Linked DNA regions of Spirulina subsalsa PCC 9445. The main gene of each other region encodes a partner of the protein of the gene in region 2 in a complex. Links are inferred from orthologs where the notes say so. Each region holds a gene or a part of one and is shown on either strand. Other genes may lie near its edges.

Region 1 (3,639 bases), 3.0 Mb from region 2 along the record:
GAGATATTGCTAAGGCGGAGGCCGCTTGGCAACAAGCGTTAGACTATATTCGGAATCCTGAGTATCGTCTAATTTTATTGGATGAGGTTAATATTGCCCTGAAATTGGGCTATTTATCCGTTGAAACAGTGTTAGCTGGCTTGGCGGAAAAAAGCCCGGATGCTCATGTTATTTTAACCGGACGGGGAGCCCCGGCTGGTTTAATTGAACGAGCGGATTTAGTAACAGAAATGAAGTTAGTTAAACATCCATTCCGGGAGCAAGGTATTAAGGCACAACCGGGGATTGAATTTTAGGGCATAGGGGATCAGGGGAATAGTGAATAGCTAAAACTCTTGACTATTGTCTTTTCCCGACTCCCCTGTTCCCTGTTCCCTAATTTAGGTAATAGGTAATAGAGAATACTAATCAACTCCCGACTCCCCACTATCCAGAACAAGCTGCTAATAGGTCTATTTCAAGGTCGGGTCCTTGTTCTAGGGGGTAGTAGCCCTCTAAGCCTAAAACACGGGGTAATGAGCCTTCTGATGCAATCTCAGCGCGATTTTGTAAGGGGATATTATAGCTGTAGAATTCCTTCGTCTCTAAATCCTGAACCTGTAAATTAAGACGTTGATTATCGAGACTGCCGCGCAAACAACTAAACTCAGAATCTAATTGATACAATGCCCCATTGACTCTCCCTTGTTCAACTTTTAGCACTAAATACGTCGCGCCATATTGATTTAAGTTCTGAGTTTGACCATAATGATAAATCCCATCTCTCCAAGGAGAAATTACCGGGGAAGTTACAGGAGAGGGGGGCTGTTTTTGGGGTTTATTTAACCGAGGAATATGAACACCTGCTTGACTAGAAGTAATAGCATCAACCGGGAGAGGATGGGTCGAGGGCAACACAAATCCTAAACTAAATAGAAGACTCACGGTGAGAGTACGCAAAGGTTTTAACATAGATCAATCACTTGTAGACACAAGGGGATAAGAAGGAACTTAATACAAGACCGATTGAGAGAAGTTTCTAGTTTGGGGTTTAGAGACGTGTCACCTAGATTCGTTGAAGATCAGAGGTTTGCAGTCTGTTTGATGCTTTTCAGCCATTCCACTTCTAGGATAAGCTGATCCTTAAGTTCAGAAATCGTCTAAGTGGAGGGTTTTTCAGGGAGTTTACGGAGAAATCTACACAACATCCGGAGGGAATTTCGGATAATATGACCTCAATTTCCGCTAAATTACGGTTGCCTTATATTCTTAAATCAGCAGTTAATTAACCAGTGAGGAGTTATTATGAGTTATAGAATGGATCGTCGTGCCTATGCAGAAACCTATGGGCCGACTGTGGGCGATCGCATTCGTTTGGCCGATACCGACTTAATCATAGAAGTAGAACGAGATTTGACCTCCTACGGAGATGAAGTGAAATTTGGCGGGGGGAAAGTGATTCGGGATGGTATGGGACAATCCCCCATTTCTCGCGCAGAGGGGGCGGTGGATGTGGTGATTACCAACGCCCTGATTCTGGACTGGTGGGGGATTATTAAAGCCGATGTGGGGATTAAAGATGGGCGAATTTGCAAGATTGGTAAAGCAGGCAATCCCTACATTCAGGACAATGTAGATATTATTATTGGCCCTTCGACAGAGGCGATCGCCGGAGAGGGAAAAATTCTCACGGCTGGGGGGATTGATGCCCATATTCACTTTATCTGTCCCCAACAAATCGAAACCGCCATTGCGTCTGGTGTTACTACCATGATAGGAGGAGGCACCGGCCCCGCCACAGGCACCAACGCCACCACCTGCACCCCCGGCGCTTGGAATATTTACCGAATGTTAGAAGCCGCAGAAGGTTTTCCCGTCAATTTCGGCTTTTTAGGCAAAGGCAACAGCAGCCAAACCCCCGGCTTAATAGAACAGGTGAATGCCGGAGTAATTGGCTTAAAACTCCATGAAGATTGGGGAACCACTCCCGCCACCATTGACACCTGTCTGACTGTAGCAGATGACTATGATATACAAGTAGCCATTCATACCGACACCTTGAATGAAGCAGGTTTTGTCGAGGATACCATTGCCGCCTTTAAAAACCGGGTAATTCATACCTACCATACCGAAGGCGCTGGGGGAGGCCACGCCCCGGATATTATCAAAGTCTGTGGGCAGTTGAATGTTTTGCCCTCGTCCACCAATCCCACTCGCCCCTATACGGTAAACACCTTAGAGGAACATCTGGATATGTTGATGGTGTGTCACCATCTGGATAAAAGTATCCCCGAAGATGTAGCCTTTGCTGAGTCGCGGATTCGTCGGGAAACCATTGCCGCCGAGGATATCCTCCACGATAAAGGGGCGTTTAGCATCATTTCCTCCGACTCCCAAGCGATGGGGCGAGTGGGAGAGGTGATTATTCGCACTTGGCAAACCGCCCATAAAATGAAAGTGCAGTTTGGGGCATTAGGAGAAGATTCAGCCCGCCACGATAACCACCGCGCTAAACGCTATGTAGCGAAATATACGATTAATCCGGCGATCGCTCATGGCATTGCCCATGAAGTCGGATCCATAGAAGAAGGGAAGTTAGCGGATTTGTGTTTATGGCATCCCGCCTTTTTTGGGGTGAAACCGGAATTAGTGATTAAAGGGGGATTAATTGCTTGGTCCCAGATGGGGGATGCTAACGCCAGTATTCCCACCCCCGGACCGGTGTATATGCGCCCCATGTTCGGCAGTTTTGGCCGTGCGATCGCCTCCACCAGTGTCACCTTTCTCTCCCAAGCCGCCCTAGATGCCGGGATTCCCGACCAACTAGGCCTACAAAAAACCCCCGTTGCTGTGTCTGGAATTCGCCAATTAACCAAGCGGGATCTGAAATTAAACGACTATCTCCCCCAGATTGAAGTGAATCCTGAAACCTACGAAGTACGAGCAGATGGGGAACTCCTCACCTGTGAACCGGCTACCGTGTTACCGATGGCGCAACGGTACTTTTTGTTTTAGCTAATCGGCGGCCGATCGAAGTGCTATCAGAAAGTAGCGAAAGCACCGACCGACGAGAAAAGTTAATGAACAACCAAACCCTAGAAACCTTGAAAGAATATATAGGGTCTGCTGTTCACTTCGTGACGCTCCGCGTTCGCGAAGCGTCACGAAGTGAACGCGAAGCGTTGCGTAGCAATATATCCCTCTAAGCACTGTTAATAGGGTTTTCGATGGGGAGCGAGAAAGTGCAAGGTTTTAAGGATAAAGAATCAAAAAGGCTTGCCTTTTTCCGACTCCCCCTTCCTGTTCCCCGTTCCCTGTTTCCCACGCGGAGCGTCACGAAGTGAACAGCAAGCCCTACTATTCCCTATTACCTATTCCCTATTCCCCGACTCTCAGAGTTATTCATAAAACCCTAAATGATTCCCTCTGACGCACCCTAAAACTTGCGGTCAGCGTCGGGAGGAATAGCGGGTCTTACGATAACCAACCTTTTAAACGGCGGGCTACTTGGGGGCGGCGGAGTTTGCGCATGGCCTTACTTTGGATTTGGCGGACTCTCTCCCGGGATAAATTGAACATTCCCCCTACTTCCTCTAAAGTGTAAGGCTGACTGGTATTTAACCCATAACGCAGGGAAATCACATCTTTTTCCCGTTCTGT
Region 2 (8,391 bases):
GGATACTTGGAAAGGTAACTGTTTCTGAACCGCGTTGAGAATCTCAATCTGATCGGCGTAAATTTCGATTTCTCCGGTGGGGATTTTGGGATTGAGGGATTCGGGGGGACGTTGACTGACACGCCCCTCTATGCGCACGACATACTCATTTCGGAGCGTTTCTGCCCTAGTATAGGATTGGGGGGTGCGTTCTGGGTCGCTGACGATTTGGACTACTCCGGTGCGATCGCGCAAGTCCACAAAGATCACACCACCATGATCCCGACGACGATCAACCCACCCACACAGGCTAACTGTTTTTCCTACGGCCTCGGCTCGTAAGTCTCCGCAATAATGAGTACGCATACACTTTATGACAACACAAAAAAAATAGAAGGACTTTCTATGGTAACAGAATGTTACACCCTCTCTATAATCCTTTAGGTCTGGTTAAGATCAGGATTTTGACTTACCTGTTGACTTGTTACTCTTAGAAAACCCAGCTTTTTGTGGGGTGAATTCTGCACAAAATTCTAGATTTTTTCCTCAAGATTCGGTAAATATTCAGGCTTGAGAATTTCCTCCGTTGTAAAGGGGCATTTTCCCTCAAAACTCAGCAAAGGTAAGCCCGTTTCCTCTGCGGCTAACTCCCTAGCATCCTGATAGCATTCAGTCAAGATAGTGTTAAAATAACTTTGCAAACTGGGACTTTCTTTCAAGGCTCTGTTAATGTGTTGACGGTGTTCTCGGATGGTAAATCGCCAACGATTAGACCGCTTGGCAGGTTGATAATAATAGTGAAGCAGGTGCATTAACAGAATTTTGAGATTACTATAAATGGCTCTTTTCTCACTTCTTCCCCTATCTTCTAGTTCATCAATTAAGTGTTTTATATCAACCTGCTTAAAGTCACCTTGTTTTAACTGTTTTATGGTTTCTTCTCGCCACAGGTTGTAATCCTGCTCATAGATGGCTGCGGTAGTTTTAGGGGAGGTTTTCATTTTGAACTATGATTAATAAGTCACTAAATGTTTACATCTTGGCGATGCTCAATAACCCTGTAGTCGAACTGTTTCCAGATCCGGTGTTCCCCGTTCCCTTAAACCAAGAATTCCGAATCCCTAGGGAAATATAGCCAACCTACCTGAGTCGTGCAAAAAATGCTCCCCTGCAATCCAGATAGGAGAATAGCCCTTCACGTCTCATTAGGACTAGCTATAGCTACATTCTAACTATTCTAATGGATCATGAATAATTGTGGCTTGAGCCTTGATTATCCCGGTTTTGTGCAATAAACTTGTCGTGAATTGCCCAGTGATTTAATAACCTATGCAGTTAACTCCCCAAGAAAAAGATAAACTCTTAATTTTTACGGCGGCCTTAGTGGCAGAACGGCGCAAGGCGAAAGGGCTTAAGTTAAACTATCCTGAAGCGGTGGCTTATATTTCTTCGGCGATTCTTGAAGGTGCAAGGGAAGGAAAAACGGTGTCAGAATTGATGAGTGAGGGAACAACTCTGCTCACTCGCGCTGATGTGATGGAAGGAGTGCCGGAAATGATCCCGGAAGTGCAAGTTGAGGCAACGTTCCCCGATGGGACAAAATTGGTGACGGTACATCATCCCATTCGTTAATCGGCAATTCGGTAAGAACTGATTCATAAATTCAAAGATCAACCAGGAGCAAAGGATTATGATTCCGGGTGAATTATTAGTAGATGACGGTGAAATTGAACTCAATTCGGGACGAGAAACGCGGCGAATTGTGGTGAGTAATACGGGGGATCGTCCCATTCAAGTGGGGTCGCATTTTCACTTTTATGAGGTGAATCGGGCGTTGGAGTGCGATCGCAATGCAGCCAGAGGAAGGCGCTTAAATATCCCGGCCGGAACCTCTATCCGTTTTGAACCGGGGGATGAAAAGGAGGTGGAATTAGTTCCTCTAGTGGGGAGTCGTCAAGTGTATGGGTTTAATGGTTTAGTCAATGGTTCTTTAGACTAGGGTGAGGTTATTATGAAACTCCCTCCTTCTTGGCAACTTCCCTTAACGATTAAAAACCGTCTGGGTCAAAAAAGTGTAGGCAAACAACGGGCAATGATTGCGGAAGGACATCTGTTGCTGGTGCTGCATCGCGCTCCAACTTTGGGGGAAAAACAGCGTCAAGGGGTGTTCTTTTGGCGAGATCCTCAAGGGAAATGGGAATGTAGTGTGGGGGGGGTGGGATTAAAACCGTTAATGAAGCATATTCAAGTCTACGAAGAGGCTGAGAACGCCCTGAGTTTAGCCTATAGCGAAGCAGAACAGGCGGAAGACTATTTTAACTTGCTCGAACAATTGGCCCCGGTGCAACATTCGACCCAAAATCTCCACAATACCCTACAAGCGGCACGGGAGGGGATTCCTGAAGACCGGGATCTGATTGATTTGCGCGACTGGGCCTATGGGATAGAGCGCTCGCTCAATCTCCTCCACGAAAACATCAAAAACAGCCTTGACTACCGGATGGCCGAACGGGTGGAACAGCAAAATGCCATCGCGTTGGAATCCGTTCGGGCTAGTCATCGTCTCAATGTTTTGGTGGCTATTTTCTTCCCCCTCACAGCGATTACTTGTATTTTTGGCATGAATCTAAGCAGTGGTTTAGCGGAATCCTTCAGCTTTTGGCTAATTCTCCTGATTAGCCTGAGTTTAGGCCTTTGGGTTCGCCGTTGGGTGATTGTCGGTAAACTTTTGTGATCAGGGGTTTCAGCCCTTGGACAAGAATTGTTTAGAATTTTCTCTAAACCAGAAAAAATACAAAAACGGTGTTAGCTTGGTAGTATCAGGGACACTACAAGATTTTGGTCTGGTATTGGGTAAACATCAAACCTCGGATCTCTGATGGGCTGGATTTAATCTCAAATACCCAACAGAATGCTATCTGTAGGTTGGGTAGAGCCATAGCGAAACCCAAATAGGGCGAAGAAGGCTTTAGCCACTATTGGGGCGTTTATGAGTTTGAGGGTTACTGAGAAGGGTGTCAACTATTCTAAATTGCTTTTAAGTTTCAGGAACTTTTAAGTAACAGAGTCATGAGCAACAGGGTTATAGTTCAAGACTTCTGAGGTTTAAGCATTAGGGATTGATGACAACCTGCCCAATCAGAACACAAACCAAATCAGAGAATTTTCCAATTTGAATCGATAAATGTTTATGAACTCGCTGTTGGGGGGATTCGTGTGTTTTTTTACCTGAAAACCCCATAATAAAAAAAGGAATAGAAAAAAGCCCCTTTTGTGGTACTGAAGTCATATGTGGGAGAAAAAAATTATTGCCAATATCCTGAATTCCCAGTCTGCCGTGGAATTAACCATTGATCGGGAACCCATTGTTGTGACACCGGAAACAAAGGTAAGCAATGCGATCGCCCAGATGAATATTACCTCCCCAAATCCAGCGACAGCAAAGGCTTCAGCCCCGAAATGTTGTATCTTAGTGAGGCAGGACGAACAGTTAATAGGGTTACTCACAGAACGAGATATTCTTAGTTTAATGGTGCAATCTCAGAACTTAGAACAGATTCCCATATCACAGGTGATGGGGAATCCGGGAATAACAATTTTGCGATCGCACCTCAACAATCCCCTTAGTCTCCTCTGCCAATTTAATGAACACCAGACGAGTTATTGTGTCATTCTAGAAGACGAAGCACCTCACAATATTTATGGTGTAATTACCCTAGATCAACTCTGCTTAGACTTAAATCAAGCTGGATTATTGGCGAATCTAAAACCGCAAACTCTCCAACCTCAAACACCCATTGATTCTGGTCAAAATCCCTCTTTTGTTACAGCAGAAAACAGTCAAACCATTGTAGAGAAACATACGCTACCTTCCAAAATCAGAACAAATTTTAACCGTTTAAACTACCTGCTTAACTACAGTCCGGCGATTCTTTATACCGCCGATCCAGTAACCTATGAAATCACTTTTATCAGTGAAAATGTTAAAACAATTTTAGGACATGAAGCGTCAAACTTCATCAAAAACCCCAAATTCTGGCAAGACCAAATTCACCCCGAAGATCAAGTTCTATTGTTATGGACAATGCAGCGTCTCTCCAGTTCAAACTCTCAGAGATGTGAGTATAGATTTCGAGATGCACAGGGTCAATACCATTGGTTACGCAATGAAATAGTAGTCATTCAAGATGAAAATAACCAACCCAAAGAACTGATCGGCTACTGTATGAACGTGGACGATTTGAAACAAATTGAACAAAATTTGAGAACCAGTGAACAACAATTTCGCAGTATTTTTGAACAAGCCGATGTAGGGATTACTCAACTCTCTCCTACTGGGTCTTTCTTAAAAGTTAACCCAAAATTTATAGACATTGTACAGTATTCTGAGGAAGAACTTCTAAAAACCACCTACCAAAAAATTACTTATCCCCAAGACCTAGCCCAAGATTTAACCCTAAACTACCAATTATTAATCGGAAAAATTTCTCGCTTTGCGGCAGAAAAACGCTATGTTCGCAAAGATGGATCAATTGTCTGGGTTCATTGGAGTGGTTCAGTGGTCTGTAGTCTAGCAGGGAAAGCTGAGTCAATTATTGCGGTGATTCAAGATATTAGCGATCGCAAGCAAGCCGAGTTAGCCCTACAAGAAAGTGAGTCAACCCTGCGCAGTTTTTATGACAGTAGTGCTATGATGATGGGGGTGGTTGAATTAATTTCTAACCCAGAGGATTTATTGAATATTTGGAGCAATTCCATGACAGCTGAGTTTGTAGGTTTATCTCCCAAGCAAATGGAGTATAAAACGGCTCAGGAGTTAGGAATTCCTCAAAACATTACTCAGGAATGGATTCAATACTGTAAACACATTCAAAAAACGGGGAAACCCGTTCAGTTTCAGTGTTCATACAAACACAAGGAAAAAAAATTCTGGTTATTGACTACACTTTCCCCGATTAGGACTGAACATAGAACCAGTTCCCGTTTTTGCTACATCACCGAAGATGTCACCGAACGCAAACAAACAGAACGCATCCTTGCACAAACCACTCAAACCCTTTTACAAGCCCAAAAAATCGCCCATATTGGCTATTGGGACTATAACGTAATTAGCCATCAACTGACATGGAATAAAGAAACCTTTGAAATTTTTGGCACAGATTGGAATCAACCTGAACCCACTTATACTCAATATATCACTCAAATTCATCCCGAAGACCGCATCAAACACCAAACGGCTTTAGAACATAGTCTGATGACAGGAGAACGGTTTGAGGTGGAATATCGCCTATTAAGAGATAGTGGAGAAATTCGCTATCTCTACAGTCAAGCGGAAGTAGAAACCAATAGCCAAGGCGTCGTTATTCGTCTGTTTGGGGTGGTGATTGATATTACAGAGAAAAAACGCGCTGAAGAGAGTTTAAAAGCCTCAGAGGCTAAATATCGCCTGCTGGTGGAACAAATGCCTGCCGTTACCTATACTTCCGCTTTAGATGATTTGAGTACCACCCTTTATGTGAGTCCGCAAATCGAGCAAATGTTAGGTTATCCTTTACGGGAATGGTTACTTCAACCGGATCGTTGGTATACAGCCGTTCATCCAGATGATCGGGATAAAGTCGCAAAAGTTTTAAAAATAGCTCATAATAGCCCCGGAACTTTTAATCGGGAGTATCGGATTTTTGCCAAATCGGGGGAAATGTTATGGGTGCGCGATCGCGCTAGAATTGTCACCAACGAAGCCGGAGAACCCATTTTTCTCCAAGGCATGATGTTTGACATTACCGAACAAAAAACCTCGGAAGAAGAGTTACAACACGCTTACGCACACCTTGAGGCTACTAATCGTCGTTTAGAAATTTCTCTCAAAACCCTTGAACAACGCAACTATGAACAAGTCATTACCAGTCAGATGCTAGAGTTTCTACAAGCTTGTAGCACATCCTTAGAAGCCTATCCTGCCACCGCCGAGTTTTTAAAAATCCTTTTTCCCCACTGTTTTGGGTCAATTCTATTACCCCAACCAAATAAAAAAATCCTAGAAGCTGTCAGCATTTTTGGTGAATTGTCTCCAGAAGAAAGCACTATAAACACTAAAGATTGTTGGGCATTGCTGAGAGGAAAAACTCATTATGCTTCTAATAATCAACCGGGATTATTCTGTCATCATATTGACCAAAACTCTCAACCTACCGCAACGCTTTGTATTCCCATGATGGTACAAGGATTAGCCTTGGGGTTGTTTTATCTACGCACCCAAGATCCGGCAGGAATTCCGCCAGAACAGCAACAACTGGCTCAAACGGTTTCCGAACAAATTGCTCTAGCTATTTCTAACTTACAACTACGGGAAACTTTACAAAATCAGAGTATTTGCGATCCCTTGACTGGGTTATTTAACCGTCGTTATTTGGAGCAATCCTTACAGCAAAGTTTACAGGCGGCTGAGTTAACTCAGCCGCCTGTGAGTTTAATTATGATTGATGTGGATCATTTTAAAAAATTTAATGATACCTATGGTCATGATGCCGGAGATTTTGTCCTACAAACTTTAGCAGAATTTTTACAAAAACAAGTTCGAGAGTCCGATATTGTCTGTCGTTATGGGGGGGAAGAATTTACGTTAATTTTGCCCAATGTGTCTTTAGAATTAGCCTATGAGCGGGCTGAGTTGTTACGTCAACGAATCAAAAAACTGCCCTTAAATTATCAGGGGAAAAACCTAGGACAATTGAGTTTTTCGGCGGGTTTGGCTACGTTTCCTGAGCAAGGGGACACGGTGCAATCCCTCATTCGTCGGGCTGATGAGGCTTTGTATGAAGCGAAAGGACAGGGGCGCGATCGCGTCATTTGTGCCAAGACCAGTTGCTTAACCATCGATTCAAGTTGAAGCTCCCCACCCACAAGGGGATGGGGCTTTCAACGCAACATTGCTGTAAAATCCAAACAGTACCCCTGATGAAAACCAAGATATCATTCAAGGTTCAAGAACTCCCTTATGGCTCAAACTGTCTGGATTGCACGACACGGCAACCGTCTAGACTTTGTTCATCCCGACTGGTTCAACACCGCAGAACGACGTTATGATCCCCCTCTCTCGGAGGATGGATTCCAGCAAGCGCAAGAATTAGGGCGGCGTTTGCAGAAAGAGGCGATCGCCCATATTTTCGCCTCCCCCTTCCTGCGCACCGTACAAACCGCCCACGCCGTCGCCGAATGCTTGGATCTCCCTCTCAAACTGGAAAGCGGCCTCAGTGAATGGCTAAACCCCCACTGGATGACCGAAATGCCCCAACGTCTCCCCCCAGAAATCCTCACTCAACAATATCCCCGCATTGATCTGAGTTACACCTCCTGCGTTGTTCCTCAATACCCCGAAACAGAAACAGAGGTCATGGACAGAAGCGCTACCACTGCCCATCAATTAGTGCAAAGATACTCAGAGAATATCCTTTTAGTCGGCCATGCAGCATCCGTCATCGGCACCACCCAAGGACTGGTCGGGGGTCAACCTTTAGTCAACACAGCACTCTGTTGTTTAGTGAAAATAGTCAATCACAATGGAGACTGGGAGATGGAGCTTAATGGAGATACCACTCACCTCAGTCCCCAGTCCGCCTCTTTTCCTAGATTAGGGCGTGCCGAATAAGTCGGGAAGAGGGAATAAGTCTTAATTCCTATTCCCTCTTCCCTGTTTCCTTGTTAAATCTAGGATTCAGCAATTAACGGCGCGTTCGTGACGCTCGTGCGCTTGGCCGGGAAGCGGAAAAGAACCTGAAATAGAGATTTCCTCTGGTCTGCGGGTTCTGGTGCATAATTCCACAAACTGTCATAGAAGAAGAACGAAAAGCCTAAACCCTGTTGACGAGCGCTTTGGATTTTCGCCTGAATTTGTTGCAAACCAACGGGACGATTTCTTAACCCCGTCAAAATGCCTACCCCCGTCGGGATACGTTGCCGCGCTTCTTGAATTTCGGGCCGCACTAAATTCTCCCGGAAAGCCGCCAAATCGGGACGATACACTTGAACTAATAATTCATCAATCACACCCCGACGTAACCACGCTAACCAGTCTTGGAGTTGTCCGCGATAGGCGAAATCGTAGGGATTGGGGGAAACGGAGAAAATAGCATTGGGTTGTTTCGCTTTCACTTGACGGTTTAATTCAACCATAAACGCCGTCAGTTTATCCGCACGCCATCTGACCCAAGCGGGATCCGTAGCGTTACTCGGTGCGGCCCGGCCGGTTTCCCGACGATACATCGCCGTTGTGAAACTGTCATAGCCAAACTGGTTGGGGAGACTCGCGTGATCATCAAACTGTACCCCGTCCACATTGTATTGATCCAGGACTTCTAGGACAATTTGGGTGATAAATTGCTGCACTTCAGGATGAAAAGGGTTTAACCAGTA

Evidence for each region.
Region 1: the proteins of ureA (region 2) and ureC are in contact, whole or in part, in a crystal structure (PDB 4CEU), measured with the Sporosarcina pasteurii proteins. The link is inferred for Spirulina subsalsa PCC 9445 from one-to-one orthologs. Residues at the interface, in WP_115362093.1 of Sporosarcina pasteurii: Ala6, Glu9, Lys10, Ile13, Ala16, Leu19, Arg23, Asn31, Tyr32, Pro33, Glu34, Val36, Thr40, Met44, Met70, Glu71, Val73, Met76, Asp78, Gln81, Ala82, Glu83, Leu92; in WP_115362090.1 of Sporosarcina pasteurii: Lys441, Phe442, Asp463, Pro464, Ser465, Ala466, Ser467, Ile468, Thr470, Pro471, Gln472, Pro473, Met475, Arg477, Gln565, Arg566, Tyr567, Phe568, Leu569, Phe570.

Annotation. Positions count from the first base shown.
Region 1 is NZ_JH980292.1:4,941,709-4,945,347, forward strand. Bases 766-3,639 are described here. They hold ureC (urease subunit alpha), read left to right. Parts: upstream 766-1,284; coding sequence 1,285-2,994; downstream 2,995-3,639. Other genes in these bases: SPI9445_RS27925 (hypothetical protein), read right to left, coding at 766-951; SPI9445_RS0122535 (RpoD/SigA family RNA polymerase sigma factor), read right to left, coding at 3,454-3,639. In the rest of the region: cobO (cob(I)yrinic acid a,c-diamide adenosyltransferase), read left to right, coding at 1-296; more of SPI9445_RS27925, read right to left, coding at 427-765.
Region 2 is NZ_JH980292.1:1,975,235-1,983,625, reverse strand. The notes cover bases 1-2,959. They hold ureA (urease subunit gamma), read left to right. Parts: upstream 1-1,308; coding sequence 1,309-1,611; downstream 1,612-2,959. Other genes in these bases: SPI9445_RS0109235 (CorA family divalent cation transporter), read left to right, coding at 1,991-2,713; SPI9445_RS0109240 (urease subunit beta), read left to right, coding at 1,670-1,978; SPI9445_RS0109250 (DUF29 domain-containing protein), read right to left, coding at 513-980; aspS (aspartate--tRNA ligase), read right to left, coding at 1-345. Also shown: SPI9445_RS0109225 (PAS domain-containing protein), read left to right, coding at 3,269-6,868; SPI9445_RS0109220 (histidine phosphatase family protein), read left to right, coding at 6,977-7,627; SPI9445_RS0109215 (family 10 glycosylhydrolase), read right to left, coding at 7,687-8,391.